DNA from 3 places in the Terribacillus sp. JSM ZJ617 genome. Region 3 is predicted to be linked to each of the others. Evidence: riboswitches for the same ligand, from Rfam matches in the RefSeq annotation. Region 3 holds a riboswitch; each other region holds the start of a gene.

Region 1 (5,055 bases), on a different contig from region 3:
GGATACGAACCCATACAGTGACCTGCAGGTGGAAGGTTCTATAACAGAAGATACGAGGAAACAAATCATGGATCAGATCAATGCGGTCGGTGATCAGCTGGCAAATGCCAAAGCTGCCAAAGACACAAGTCTGCTAAAAGATGCCGGAAAACCATTTAAGCAGATGGTCCAAGACGAAATCGACAGTTTGGATTCTTGGGATTATTCCTACGAGGGTTCCTACCTATCATCGGAATTCGACCTGGATACATTTAATGTAACCAAATTGGACACCGGCTGGGCGGTAACAGCGGACGTCAGCCAAACATTCAATGAAGCAGAAATTTATGATGAATCGACAGCTGATTTAGAGAAGCAGTCCCACGAACTGAGTTACGTCATGGTTTATGACGAAAAAGCAAAGAAATGGCAAGCATATGATGCCGATTATTCCTATTTCAGCTCCATCGGTGATAACACCGAGATAGTGGAGAACAAGAAGCCTACGGTATATGAAGCGGATGGATCCAGTAAATCCGATGAAACAAAAACGGCTGGCAGCAGTGCTGAAGGAGATATTCCTGACACAGCAGTCACATTGATGGACAACTACCTGCATGGCTTAATAGACGCAATTAATGATGATAGTTTCAGCAGCGTTTCTCCATATATGGCAGAAGGATCAGCGTTATACGAATCCCAACAGACACTTGTTGATAATTTGACATCCAAAAGCATCACAGAATCCCTGGATGATTACGAGATTACCAGCTATGAAGAAGACGGTGATTCGGCAACTATCACAACAAAAGAAACAATTACAATCTCATACAGCGACGGCACGTCCGAACAACAAGATTATGATTGGACATACACAGCAGAGAAATCGGGAGACGATTGGAAGCTGACGAATATTGAGTAAAACAAAAGAGACAGGATTTCCTGTCTCTTTTCCTAATTAAAAGATTGAAAATTGATTCATGAGTTCTTCCATTTGTTCTATTAGTTCTTCCAGATACATTCTTTGAGCAATATACAAAACAATCATTGTGCAGATAGTCACAAATAAAGAGCTGTATACAATATCCAAGCCACTTCTGCTATCACGATATAGGCTAACCAACACAAGCACTGGAACAATGAAAAAGGTACCAACGAAACCAATAGTAGTAAACCACAAGAAAAGATTAATGTTTACTAGTGCAAGCAGGAAACCTAATGCTACTAATCCTAGGAAAGGAATTAAATAGCTCCCGTACCTAACTATTATAGATTTGAAGCTTGTTTCAATCTTTGAGAGTTTGCTCGCAGCAAATACCAAAACTGCCACCACGAAAACAAAAAACGCAAAGAAAATGAACGGCTTGATAGCAAACTCGACAAATGATAACTCAATGTCTAGTTCATCCGCACTTAGCATGTCTCCAAAAAGAGGTACAGTGCTTATTTCCTTTAATAAATTCTTCATCCCGATATAAACTGTCAATCCTAAAAACACAGCGAAGAGAATCATCGTGATGATGCTATTCGTCAGATTGCTAACACCGTAGCGCTTACCTGAGCTAAATGGGTGTTTAATCACATCAGCAAAATAATGGAAAAATGATAATGATGCCTGTTTTGTGACCTCAAGGTACTCATTCGCCTTGGCACTTTCACCCGATAAAACTGCCTCTTGCTGTGTGTGACCTGCTGCAGTTTGCCCTTGCAAAGCCGCACCGCAATTCTCGCAAAACTTACTCCCCTCTGTATTGTTGTGTCCACATGACGGACAAGCTACCATAAAATCTACCCCTTACCTAAAATATTGCACATTTCTCTATGTACTTCCTCATTATACAAAAAATAGGCCAAAAGAGGCAGTACTTATCAGAATAAGCATGTAAAAAGGCATATATAAGTCATCATATGTACACCTTCTTTTTTGTCCATCTTATCAACTTCCTACATTAAGCCTCTGCCTTAGCCTGTGCTCTTGCGGCAAGTCGATAATAGCGACCATCAGATGCAACGACGTTTTCTCCGTGAAGAAGAACTGTCTCACCAGACGGCAAGTGAACAAAAGGAACTGCCTCCCGTTTCTCCGTGAATTTGATTTCGCGTTTAACATTGATTTCTTTGCGCTGATGGACGAGGTTCGCCAAGTCCTCGACGATGGCACTGGCCGTCGGCAGGGCACCGGCACCTGGCCCTTGAAGCTTCAGCTTGCCAACCAGATCACCTTCCACACATACAGCATTATCTACTCCATCCACACTGTACAGCGGGTGTCCAGCTGTTAGGATGACTGGTTCTACAGATGCCGTCACTTCTCCACCCGCATTTTCAAGCATGGCAACATGTTTAATTTTCCACCCTTGTTCTGCGGCTGCACGGATATCTTGTGAGGAAACCGAACGGATTCCCCTGCGCGTGACCTTCTCCCAATCCGGCTGGGCTTCAAATAACAAATCACTCAACACCATTAGTTTATAAAACGCATCCCAGCCATCAACATCATTGGCGGGATCTGCTTCTGCAAAACCAGCTTCCTGCGCAAGACGCAGCGCCTCTCCAAATGGAAGGCCCTTATCGTACATTTCCGTCAGAATGAAGTTAGATGTGCCATTTAAAATCGCCTCTACTTTGACGACATGGTTAATATGCAGAAGCTGCTTCAGCGTCCCAATCACCGGTACACCGCCGGCGACTGCTGCTTCATATTCCAGCCGAACACCTTTATCCTTTGCCAATTGCTTCAACTCCGCGCCCCGGGAAGCAATCAATTCTTTATTCGCCGTGATGATATGACAGCCGTGCTGGATTGCTTCCGTTAAATAACTGAAAGCAGGCTCAATTCCGACACTCGCTTCGATGATCACATCAAGATCTGATATAGAGAACAACTCCGCTGCATCGTCTGTCAGCAATGCGTCCGTCACTTGCTGCGCATACTTCTGCTTTTCCCGCACCAAGACACCTGCCACATGTACCTCCTTCCCGAAAATCGCCTGCAGGTTCTCCTGATGGGAGCGGATCGTCCTCCCTACAGCGCTTCCTACTGTGCCGTATCCTATCAATCCAATCTTCACTGCTGTCATTTGCTTTGCCTCCTCGAATGATTTTCTGCATAAAAAAAGCCTCCCTGAGAGGACAGGGAGACGAATGTACCGTGCTGTGTCTTCTCTCATCTACAGGAATTAGCACCTATACAAGTCAAAGTTACACTTGCAGGTTGCCGGGCATCATCGGGCCAGTCCCTCCGCCGCTCTTGATAAGAGTTTTGTATTCATTTGTTATGAAGGAGTTTAGCATGAATAATATATAGAGTCAACTGAAAATTCTAACAACATTACCCAACAAGACTGTCATAAAGGGAACGTGCTCGGCTTATATCGGCCACACCATGAATGATTGCTCTGCCATCAGCAAATAGGACAATTCTATGACCATTGTATTGAAAAGCCAGCAGGTATTCATTAACAGTGATCTGGTCGACTGCACAAACCCACTCTTCAGATAAAGCTCGCAGGTTCAATGATTTTTTGACGCTAGGCCTTATATGGACAGCCTCCCTTCCGCAAAGGACATCCAGTCTCGTCCGGGAGGAGCCATTCAAAAAAGGCAATCCTGCATGTGTGCCGCAGCTGGGACAACTTGAATTGCGAAGGTTTTTCACGTCCACTCTCGTATATTCCCCTGTCCAAATATCAAATGCACATAGTTCTGCCTTTACTTCCTGACCGCATAAGATTCGTAATGCTTGTGTCACTTGCATCGCCGCCACCCATTGGACAATCGGGCTGATGATTCCTGCCGTATCACATGTTTCGCTTTGCTGCGGAAGCTGTTCCAGGAGACAGTGAAGACATGGAGTATCTTTATTGGCAAGTACTGGGTAGGTTATCCCGTAGCTGCCCACACATGCACCATATAAGTACGGAATACCGTGCTTCAATGCTGCATCATTGACGATTAAACGTGTCTCGAAATTATCGGTAGCATCCACTATTACATCAGCACCTTCAATCAAGTGCTCGATATTATGGTAATCAACATTTTCAATTACGGTATGCAGCGTCACTTGCTGATTGATTGCCTGTAGTCGCTCCTTTGCTGCAGAAGCTTTCGGCAAATAGGCAGCAGCATCTTGCTCTGTATACAGCTGCTGGCGCTGGAGATTATGGAATTCAACATAATCCCGATCAATAAGCATCAGTTCTCCAATACCAGCACGCACAAGCATCTCTGCAGAAGCAGAGCCTAATGCCCCCATCCCAATTAAGACAATTTTACCGTTTTCCACCTGTGCCTGCCCATCCTTGCCGATGAACAGCTCCTGTTTCCGATAACGATCCTTCATCAGGTAAACAAACCTTCATTCGGGCTGCTAGCTACTGCGTAATTTTTTTCGGGAATTCTTCCTGCTTCAAAACCTAAACGACCTGCTTCAATAGCCAGCTTCATCGCATATGCCATTCGAACAGGGTCTGCAGCTCCGGACACAGCTGTATTCAACAAGACACCATCCGCCCCGAGCTCCATTGCATACACAGCATCTTTTGGCGAACCAATACCAGCATCAACAATGACCGGTACACTGCTCTGTTCAATGATCATACGCAGGTTGAAAGGATTGATGATACCTTTTCCCGAACCAATTGGCGATGCACCTGGCATAATCGCATGTACTCCCAGATTCACGAGCCGCTTGGCCAAGACAACATCATCCGACGTGTAAGGCAGGACAATGAAGCCCTCTTCCAACAGCATTTCAGATGCCCGCAGTGTCTCTATTGGATCAGGAAGCAATGTCCGGTCACAGCCAATCACTTCCACCTTCACCATATCGCATAACCCCGAAGCTTTAGCCAGTTTGGCAATACGAACAGCCTCTTCTGCTGTCTTTGCCCCTGCTGTATTCGGAAGTAAAGAGTACTTTTCCAGATCCAGCTGTTCCAGGAAATTTGGCTGGGATGGCTCAAAGATATCCATCCGCCTCACAGCAAATGTCAGTATCTCTGCCTTCGAAATATCGACTGCCTTTTCCTGCACCTCAAATGACGGGTATTTGCCTGTTCCCAATAATAAGCGGGA
Region 2 (5,055 bases), on a different contig from region 3:
TTTGACTATCTCTTCAAAGACACTTTTATCATCTCTTGCAGTCATGATTTCTTCAGCATTTAAAACATCCTCGATAAATGCCGTGTCTGGCTCGAATGCTTTTGCTGTAGAGTAGAGCACATGATTCACATCAGCGGCGCTGTCGTTGAAGCATGGGAATAAGAATCCTGATAGCGGTGCTTGCAGATTGATAACAGGATTTACTGTGACATTGTACTTGAATTCCCTTTCCACATAATCAAATTCCAATTCTTTTTTCGGTTCCTGTGTCTTGTTGATACTGCATAGCAGGAAGGAGTGGGAGTACATTGTATCATTGGCGCTTTCCTCTTGATCATCACCCTGGCGTTTCTGGGCTTTCAGGTATTCTGCCTTGATGAATGAGATGACCACATCATGCTCATACTGTCTGTCTTCCAGCATCTTAGCAACAAGCTTCAGCATGTCGTTCGTCCATTCTTCTACATCATTTGTTAGTAAGCCGCGGTGCAGGATGAATTGGCTGCTGTCCTCCACATCCCGTTTGAATTTCAGTTCAAATAGTTTCTCATCAGGCTGACCTGCTAGTACTTTTTTGAAATTGCCCAAGAACAACTCCTGTTGATCTTCATCCAGCATGCCAAACGGCATACTTTCGTGATGATAGATGTCACTGGATTCTTTCATGATATATACGTTGAAAATATCAGAGATTTTAAGTTTATCATTGCCTTTTTTAAATTGCCTGCGAATCGTTGCGATGTCCTTTTTATTCATATCGTTTCCCGTTCCTTATTGATAGAGTGAAAAGCATGTTCACTTATTTTAACATAGAGATAGATTGCGAAACGGGACTTTTAATGTAGGTTTTTGAAATAAATAAGATTAGAAGTTCAAGTAATGAGTATAAGGAGTTTCAAATGAAGCCAAATACTAAGAGATGATTTGCTTCTAAACAAACGAGGAAAATCTAGTTTTATTTTTGTGAAAGAAATAGAGAGCTAAAAAAATAGTATAAATAATCTGCTATCATGGAAGCTTATTAAGTTAAAACAGCCCATATCAAATGGGCTGTGTCACATCTTCCAGTGCTGCTTCTTTCTCACGTACAAGTGGAATGACTTCACGGCCGAAGCGCTCCAGATCTTCTTCGTAATGGAAATGGCCAGTTAAGACGAGGTCAACACCAATTTGTTTAAGACGAATGATCTGGTCAGCTACCTGTTCTGCCGTACCTATCAGACCGGTTTTGAAACCGTCATTATATTGAACAAGATCCTCATAGGAAGAGTCTGCCCACATGCCTTGCTTGCTTTGGGTTGCTTGACCAGCGTCCTTGACGGACTCACGAAAGCCTTCGACTGCTTCCGTATCGGCATGGCTCACAATATCACGAAGCAGGGATACAGCTTCTTCTTCTGTGTCACGGACGATGGCGAAGCCGTTTACAGCGAACTTTACATCACGGCCTTGATTGGCTGCACGGGCTTTCACGTCTTGGATTTGCTGCTGGAAGCCTTCGAGTGTATTGCCGTTCATGAAATAATAATCGGAAACACGAGCAGCCATGTCACGAGCCACATCGGAATTGCCGCCTTGGAATATCGGAATCTGCTTTTCTGGTTTTGGTTTCAAAGGGGCGTCTGATAGCCTGTAAAAGTCTCCTCGATAGGTAGCTTGTTCTTCCTCCCACAATGCCCGGAGCACACGGATGAACTCTTCGGAACGCCGGTATCGTTCATCATGATCGAGCCAATGCTCGCCGTAGCTGATGAATTCCTGTTTGAACCAGCCGCTGACAACATTGACAGCGGCGCGACCTCCGCTAATATGGTCCAGTGTAGCGAGCATTTTGGCGTAGACGCCTGGATGCCAAAGACCTGGATGGACTGCCGAGATTAGGTTCAATTTTTCGGTGACGCTTGCTAGGGCAGAGGCGAGGGTTATTGCTTCGAGCTGTTTATCAGCGCCGTAGCTTGCGATAAAACGTGTTTGCAGAAGGGCATATTCAAAGCCGTTCTGCTCAGCGATTTGCGCGTAGCGTTTGTTCGCTGCAAAACTCCAGTCCGTTTTCTGCGGCAGCTTGGATATGACTAGCCCGCCGCTCACATTCGGTACCCAATATGCAAATTTCACTTTCGTCATCCTTTACCCTCCAGCAGCTCACTTATCAAGAGTGTACGAAAACAGCCCTTCTCCATAAAAGAGAAGGGCTGCGGGTATGTAACTACCATCCGTTCACGCTTCTCATCTTCAGGATGTAATATCCTTCTGAAATTGGCACCGTGCTGGTAACAGTCGGTTGCCGAGGCTTCACTGGGTCAGTCCCTCCGCCTCTCTTGATAAGAAAACTATTTTTTTAGTGATTGTAAACAAAGTATTCAGACTTGTCAACCTAGTTTGTGCAATTGCTGGATTGTTCTGTTAAGCTGGAGGTAGAAAGACACTTTCGCTTTGTATTAGAGGAGGATAACCAATGAAAAAAATCATTAACCGACCAGAGGATGTTGTCCTGGAGATGTGTCACGGGCTGGTATTGGCTCACCCGGAACTCGAATTATTGAAGAAGTATAAAGTGATCAAACGAAAACAATTACAGACAAATAAGGTTACCTTAATCAGTGGGGGAGGAAGCGGGCATGAGCCTGCCCATGCAGGCTTTGTCGGGGAAGGCATGCTGGATGCAGCGGTATGTGGCGATATGTTTGCTTCGCCTTCCCAAATACAAGTTTATCAAGCTATCAAGGAGACGGCAGGAGAGAAAGGTACGCTTCTTATCATCAAGAATTACAGCGGGGATATTATGAACTTCAAGAACGCGGCCCACCTCGCTAAGGAAGATGGGCTGGAAGTGGATCATGTGAAGGTAGATGATGATATCGCAGTGGAGGATAGTCTGTATACAGTTGGAAGACGTGGTGTTGCTGGAGTCGTACTTGTACATAAAGTCGCTGGAGCAGCTGCGGCTGAAGGGCGTGACTTACAGCAGGTAAAAGCGGTAGCGGAAAAAGCTGTCTCTCGGACACGCAGTATCGGTGTTGCTTTGACATCCTGCACATTGCCAGGTGGTGAACCGACCTTCAAGCTTGCAGAGGATGAAATGGAGTATGGCGTCGGTATCCATGGGGAACCTGGTATCCGACGGGAAAAGGTTCTATCAGCCAACGAATTAGCCAAACGGATGGTCGAGGATCTGCTGAAGGAAGGACAGCCAGAGGAAGATGCGGCTTTATTGATTAACGGATTTGGCGGAACACCATTACAAGAATTGTATCTGTTCAATCAATCTGTCAATCGTGAGCTTGCTGAACGGAATATCAAAATAAATCGGATATTCGTAGGCAACTATATGACTAGTATCGATATGGCAGGTGTGTCGGTAACGATTATGTCACTTGATGATGAGCTGCGCACTCTGCTCTCCAGTGAATCAGATACACCAGCTCTCAAGATTGACGGACCTGTGGAGCAGCCAGCGTTTTCCAGTTTTAAGGAAGCAGCAGACAATGCGGATGTTTCTTATCAGGTAGAAACAGACAGCGCGTATGCACAAGTAAAAGAGGACTCTATTACACTGGAAAACATCATCTACTTAGTGGATAAAATGAGCGAAATTATCATTGAAAATGAAGCTGCCTTCAACAAGCTTGATACCCACGCTGGAGATGGGGATTTCGGTAATAGTGTGGCAAAAGGCTTCCGTCAATTGAAACGGGAATGGAAACATATTCTTGATGAAGACAACCTTACGATTGGCAGCTTCCTTGATGCCTCTTCCATGGTGATCATGGAGCATTGCGGTGGTGCTTCAGGACCAATATGGGGTGGCGCGTTCCGTGCTGCCGGAAAAGCAGCTGGTGAGAAGAAAGAGCTCACTGTAACAGAATTCGCAGATATCCTGCAGCATGTCGTAACGGCAATCCAGGATATTGGAGAACGCTCCTTTGGTCGCGGAGCTGAGGTCGGGGATAAGACATTGATTGATGCACTCGCACCATGTGCGGATAGCTGGAAGCAGAGTGCTGCAGCTAATGAAGATGTAAAGACAGCCTTCAAAAAAGGCGCAGAGGCTGCTGTTACTGGTGCGGAGAATACGAAGGAAATCGTTGCACGGATGGGACGTGCTGGAACGGTAGGAGAGCGCAGTCTTGGTTATCCGGATGCAGGCGCGCATGCACTGGGTGTCATTTTTACTAAATTAGCTGCTGCATTGAAATAATCCTATGCAGCAGAGAGTGAGTTTCCTAGATTAGTTCAGGTTTTGGATTGCTTTGGTTAGTATGTAGTATATCTTTGTCAAAAACCTTGTAAAGGGAGGGTGACAAAAGCTATCTTTTCCCGACAAACTAGGCCTTTCTTTCCCAATCCAGATAGACAGGAATCTGACAGAAAATCATAGAATTCTACTTTAAATCTATTTAAGGAGGATTCATATGAAAAAGAAATCGATTCTTGCTGGAGCTCTGCTTATCACGTCCTTATTATCAGTCCCTTCTGTATCGTTAGCTGACGCAGTGCATGATCATGGGCATAACCATGAAACAGTCGGTTTTGACCATATTGGAGACAAGCTCCCTAAAGCAGGGGATTTCAAAGACTTGGAGTCTGCACCGTCTATTGAGCAATCAACGGATGTAGTCGAGTTTAACAGTAAAGGAAAAGAAGTGGAAAAACACCGGACAGAAAGTAATACAGGCGGATTTAGTATAGCGGATACAGGCAGCCAAAAGGTGACAGTCCTGGCTGTTGCCGATGAAGAATATCGAGCTGCTTATCCGGATTGGCAGCAAAGGATTATTTCAATTGTGGAACAAGCAGACAATGCTTTCAACCGTGATCATGATGTGGACTACGTCGTCGAGGCTGTTGGACAATGGTCGTCCAGCGGATCAAATAGCTCTGCTTTGCTACAGGACTTACAGCGTGACTGGGATGGACGCGGGTATGATTTTGTTGCTGGTTTTACAAGAGACAGCCGATTTGATGCAGGTGGTATTGCATATGTTTATAGCGGAGCACCTTCCGGAAGTGCGATTAGTGTAAACCTTGATCAAGGAACAAGAAATACTGCATACG
Region 3 (5,055 bases):
CCATTTTCATTTTGAAAGCTTCAAGATCCGCTGAATTCCTAGTGATAATCTCAACCTTGAACATGTCACTCATATACCGTTCCTCCTTTTAATTAGTCCTGGTAAGCACGCTCGCCATGCATCGTGAGATCCAAGCCTTTTGCTTCTTCTTCGTCAGTAGCACGTGCTTTGAAGATAAGGTTGACGATTGTGATCAGGATGAATGTCACCACGCCGACAAAGGCAAATGTCGCGATGATGGCAACCACCTGTCTCCATAATAGATCAATACCGCCACCATAGAAAAGACCGTTGTGCTCCACTATTGCGTTAATGGAGTCGCTAGCGAACAAACCAGTTGCGATGCCGCCCCACGTACCGCCTACTGCATGCAGGCCGAAAGCATCCAGTGCGTCATCATAACCAAGCTTCTGTTTCAGCCAGCCGACACCCCAGAAGCAGACAAGGCCGCCGATGAAGCCTATCGGAATACTGGCAATCGGGGAAACGAAACCAGCAGCCGGAGTAATAGCTACAAGACCAGCAATTGCACCGGATACAGCTCCCAGCAGTGTCGGCTTTTTGTTGACGACCCATTCAATGATCATCCAGCCTAGTACACCAGCGGCAGCAGCAGTATTTGTATTGATGAAAGCATACATGGCTACATCATCGAAAGCAAGCTCACTGCCGACGTTGAAGCCAAACCAGCCAAACCAGAGCAAAGCGCCGCCGATCAAGGTGAAAATCAGGTTATGCGGTGCAGTTGAACCAGCATTTTTCCGTTTGCCGATGACGATGGCAACAACCAAGCCTGCAAGACCGGAGGAAATGTGGACAACGTTTCCGCCTGCGAAATCGAGTGCGCCCATTTCAGCGATCCAGCCGCCGCCCCATACCCAGTGTGCAAGCGGGGAGTACACGAAGAGTACCCATAGAACTGTAAAAAGAATGAATGCTGGGAAACGAATACGTTCTGCATAAGCTCCAGACACAATTGCAGTTGTCAGAATCGCGAATGTCATTTGGAACATCATGAATAAGTTGAATGGAATGGTGTGTCCTTCAGCTGGTTCGAAACCAACATTATTCAATCCGAAGAAGTCTAATCCTCCAATAATTCCGTTACCTGGTGAGAATGCCAGGGAAAAGCCGATGATAATCCAGATAATCGATACGATTGCCATAGTTGTGAAACTGTGCATTGCTGTGCTCAGCACGTTCTTGCTTCTTACCAACCCGCCGTAGAAGAGTGCGAGTGCTGGTGTCATCAACCATACTAAGACAGTTGCGACAAACATGAATACCGTATTAGCCATATCCATTTTCTCTACCCCCTGTGTGTATCTGTATTGTTTGAAAATTTAAATCTTTTCTCATTATAAGTGCCAGACAAAAAAATGTAACAAACTTGTGAGGTTATCTTACGTGAATATTTCTGACCAAAACGTGTAAGTGTTTTCAGTACTTTTGTCATAAAGCGTTACTTAAAATAGGACTGCATCTAAGAAAGATGGGAAATTTAGGGTGGTTTGTGCAGGTTGCTAGCGGGAATAGATAGTCAGCTGCGGAGAAGTGCTACATCGGGAGTTTGACAATAATTGTAAAGCATGATAAGATAGTTAACGTCTTCGATGTTTAAGTAACTTTATCGAAGATCATTGGCATTCTGCTATAGTTTTAATCAGAAGTACTTATTCAGACTGGAGCGGCCTAGGAGCCGTGAGGATGCAATAGAGGTAGGGATTGCATCGTTTAAGTGTAAACTACCATGTGGAACAAGTACCGCGGCAGGAGGATGTATTAGGTATCCTCTACTTACAATAGAAAAGTTACATTTTAGCCCCGCATTGGCATTAGCTGATGCGGGGCGTCCAAATTTCCAGGGATATTTATAGCGTAAATGGAAATTTCAGAATTTATAGTTGACTCATAAAATAACACATGCTACAATCCTGTTAACAAATAAATAGCAAGCTCTTATCAAGAGAGGCGGAGGGACTGGCCCGACGATGCCCGGCAACCTGCAAGCAGCAATGCTTATAAGGTGCTAATTCCTGAAAGTGCGTATGCACTTTAGAGATGAGAGAGACAAGTCGGTACATATTGCCACCCTGTCCTCTCAGGGTGGCTTTTTTATTTGAGGGGAGGAAGCGTACGGAACATGGAGTCACAACAGTCATACCAAACCGGCAAACTTCTCATCGGGGATTTTGAGCTTGAATCTGGTCATATCCTTTCAAAGGTAGAGGTTGCTTATGAAAAAAGCGGTCCTGAATCGGGAGAAACGGTGCTGGTCTGCCATGCTCTGACAGGAGATCAGTTTGCGGCCGGCACTAGTGCAGATCCAGGCTGGTGGAGCGGATTGCTGCAGCCCGGAGGTTTTATCGACACCGACCGGTATCAGATAATAACATTCAATGTGCTTGGCGGATGCAACGGTACAACAAGTGCCTTATCAATAGATCCAAATTCGGGAGAGAGGTACGCATCGGCATTTCCAGCTATCACGATTCGTGACATGGTTTCGGTTCAGCGCATTGCGTTGGGGAAGCTAGGAATCTCTCATTTGAGGGCTGTGATCGGCGGATCATTAGGAGGGATGCAAGTGCTGGAGTGGGGCGTCATGTACCCGGATTTTATGGATGTACTAATCCCCCTTGCAGCAACTCCTTTTGTGAGTGACTATGCGATTGCCTATAATCACTTGGCCAAGACAGCTATCACATCTGATCCGAATTGGAACAATGGTAATTACACAGCAGACAAATTACCTGCAGCAGGTCTTGGACTTGCACGGATGGTAGGAATGCTTACTTACCGTTCTGATCATCAATATAATGAGCGCTTCCGACGCGCTGCATCCCAAAGGGACGATGCAGCATACGAGGTGGAATCATACTTGAACTACCAAGGAGAGAAGCTCGTCAATCGCTTTGATGCCAACTGTTACATGACATTACTGGAGGCTATGAACAGCCATGATATCGGAAGGGGAAGAGGTGGCTGGCAGTCTGCTGCCCAAAGAATAAAAGCGATTGTACTGTCGTTCGGCTTCTCGAGGGATCTGCTGTTCCCTCCGGAAGAGATTAGCCGCTTTGCGGCGGAAGTTCCGGGTGCGCGCCATGTAGATGTAACAACAATCTATGGACATGATGGCTTTCTGCTTGAATTTGAGAAGTGGGGACATCATATCCGCCAGTTGCTTCAGCAACCTATAAAAATTTCATAATAGCTTATCAAGAGAGGCGGAGGGACTGGTCCGATGATGCCCGGCAACCTGCAAGCAGCAATGCTTGGAAGGTGCTACTTCCAGCAAACAAAGAGTTTGAGAGATAAGAAGTTCCATGCTTATGCAGCAGCTTCTTACCAGAAGCTGCTTTTTTCATCTATATATAATTGGAGGAATGACAAAATGACAGATCAAGTTTATAAAGCAGAGACATTAGCATTACACGGCGGGCAAGCACCAGATCCGACAACAGGTTCAAGAGCGGTGCCGCTTTATCAAACAACTTCTTACCTTTTCCATGATACAGATCATGCAGAGCGCCTATTCGCCTTGGATGAGCCTGGTAACATATATTCCCGTATTGGTAATCCGACGGTTGACGTATTGGAAAAACGGATAGCATTGCTGGAAGACGGCGTTGCAGCAGTCGGTGTCGCGTCTGGTATGGCAGCAATCAGCTACAGCATTCTCAATTTGGCAGGCGCTGGAGACGAAATCGTAGCAGCGACCAATCTCTATGGCGGAACGTACAATCTTTTCCAGACGACACTGCCACGCTACGGAATCAATGTTAAATTCGTCGATCCGACTGATCCGGAAGCTTTCCGCGCAGCAATTACAGACAAAACGAAGGCTGTTTTTGCTGAAATCATCGGGAATCCGAGTCTGCATGTACTAGACGTGGAAGCAGTAGCGGCAGTGGCTCACGATGCTGGTATTCCTTTAATCGTCGACAGTACATTTGCTACACCGATTTTGAGCAAACCGATTACGCTTGGTGCTGATATTGTTGTCCATAGTGCGACAAAGTGGATTGGCGGTCATGGTACTTCTATAGGAGGGTTGATTGTAGATGGAGGCAGGTTTGATTGGAATTCACCGAAATTTCCGACATTTACAGAACCTGATCCAAGCTACAACGGCATCCGCTATGCATTTGATTTTGGCACACTCGCTTTCAGCACGAAATTGCGTGTGCAATTGCTCCGCGATTTAGGTGCTGCGCTAAGCCCGTTTAATGCATGGCAGCTTATTCAGGGGCTGGAAACGTTGCACCTGCGCGTTGAACGCCATGTCCAAAATGCAGAAAAGCTTGCGACCTACCTGGAACAGCATCCGGCAATTGATTGGGTTGCTTACCCTGGGCTCAGCAGCCATCCATCGTATGAAATAGGTAAGAGAGTGCTTCCGAACGGTACTGGTTCGATTGTCAACTTTGGTATCAAAGGCGGCAGAAAAGCTGGTGCTACTTTGATCAACAATGTTGCGCTATGGTCACACGTTGCCAATGTCGGGGATGCCAAATCATTGATTATTCATCCTGCGTCAACAACACATCTACAGCTGGATGCGGAAGGACTCGCTGCTACAGGAGTAAAAGAAGAATTGGTACGTCTATCTGTTGGAATCGAGTCAGTAGATGATCTAATCCACGATTTAGACCGTGCCTTGGAAAAAGCGACGGGAATCCGTTCTGAGTCAAGGAAAATCGTCATCAATGATGAAGCCGTCATCCGGGAAGCACTCGGCAGTGCGACAGATGCGACAGGACGTCAGAAAACTATTGCAGTAGTGGGCTTGAGCAGTAAGGAACAGCGTCCAAGTAATCGTTTGGCACGGAAGATGCAGCGACTCGGATACAAAATCATCCCTGTTAATCCTGCCGAAACGAGTGTATTGGGAGAAAAAGCTTATCCTGATTTGACAAGTGTACCGGAGAAAATCGATATCGCTCAGATTTTCCGCAGTCCTGAAGCAGCTGTAGAACTCGCTAAAGAAGCGGCGGAAGTTCGTCCGGAAATCTTCTGGCTCCAAGAAGGTGTCGTTTCGCAGGAAGCCGCAGC

The links. A riboswitch is a leader RNA that binds a small molecule or an ion and turns the genes downstream of it on or off. The one in region 3 is predicted to bind S-adenosylmethionine.
Region 1: it holds a riboswitch for S-adenosylmethionine, as region 3 does, so the genes downstream of both, ACH6C1_RS14990 (homoserine dehydrogenase) here and ACH6C1_RS05025 (PLP-dependent aspartate aminotransferase family protein) in region 3, are expected to answer to the same signal.
Region 2: it holds a riboswitch for S-adenosylmethionine, as region 3 does, so the genes downstream of both, sfnG (dimethylsulfone monooxygenase SfnG) here and ACH6C1_RS05025 (PLP-dependent aspartate aminotransferase family protein) in region 3, are expected to answer to the same signal.

The regions. Positions count from the first base shown of each region.
Region 1 is NZ_JBISEQ010000004.1:281,605-286,659, forward strand. Features, by position in the region: gene ACH6C1_RS14980 (zinc ribbon domain-containing protein) at 1-901, shown strand, start outside; gene ACH6C1_RS14985 (zinc ribbon domain-containing protein) at 938-1,762, opposite strand; gene ACH6C1_RS14990 (homoserine dehydrogenase) at 1,929-3,059, opposite strand; SAM riboswitch class I at 3,143-3,239, opposite strand; gene ACH6C1_RS14995 (ThiF family adenylyltransferase) at 3,311-4,321, opposite strand; gene ACH6C1_RS15000 (thiazole synthase) at 4,321-5,055, opposite strand, start outside.
Region 2 is NZ_JBISEQ010000003.1:10,329-15,383, forward strand. Features, by position in the region: gene ACH6C1_RS11570 (DUF4317 domain-containing protein) at 1-756, opposite strand, end outside; gene sfnG (dimethylsulfone monooxygenase SfnG) at 1,042-2,124, opposite strand; SAM riboswitch class I at 2,224-2,328, opposite strand; gene dhaK (dihydroxyacetone kinase subunit DhaK) at 2,456-4,198, shown strand; gene ACH6C1_RS11585 (zinc-dependent metalloprotease) at 4,413-5,055, shown strand, end outside.
Region 3 is NZ_JBISEQ010000001.1:1,032,991-1,038,045, forward strand. Features, by position in the region: gene ACH6C1_RS05010 (P-II family nitrogen regulator) at 1-73, opposite strand, end outside; gene ACH6C1_RS05015 (ammonium transporter) at 93-1,304, opposite strand; SAM riboswitch class I at 1,957-2,068, shown strand; gene metX (homoserine O-acetyltransferase MetX) at 2,144-3,211, shown strand; SAM riboswitch class I at 3,213-3,321, shown strand; gene ACH6C1_RS05025 (PLP-dependent aspartate aminotransferase family protein) at 3,395-5,055, shown strand, end outside.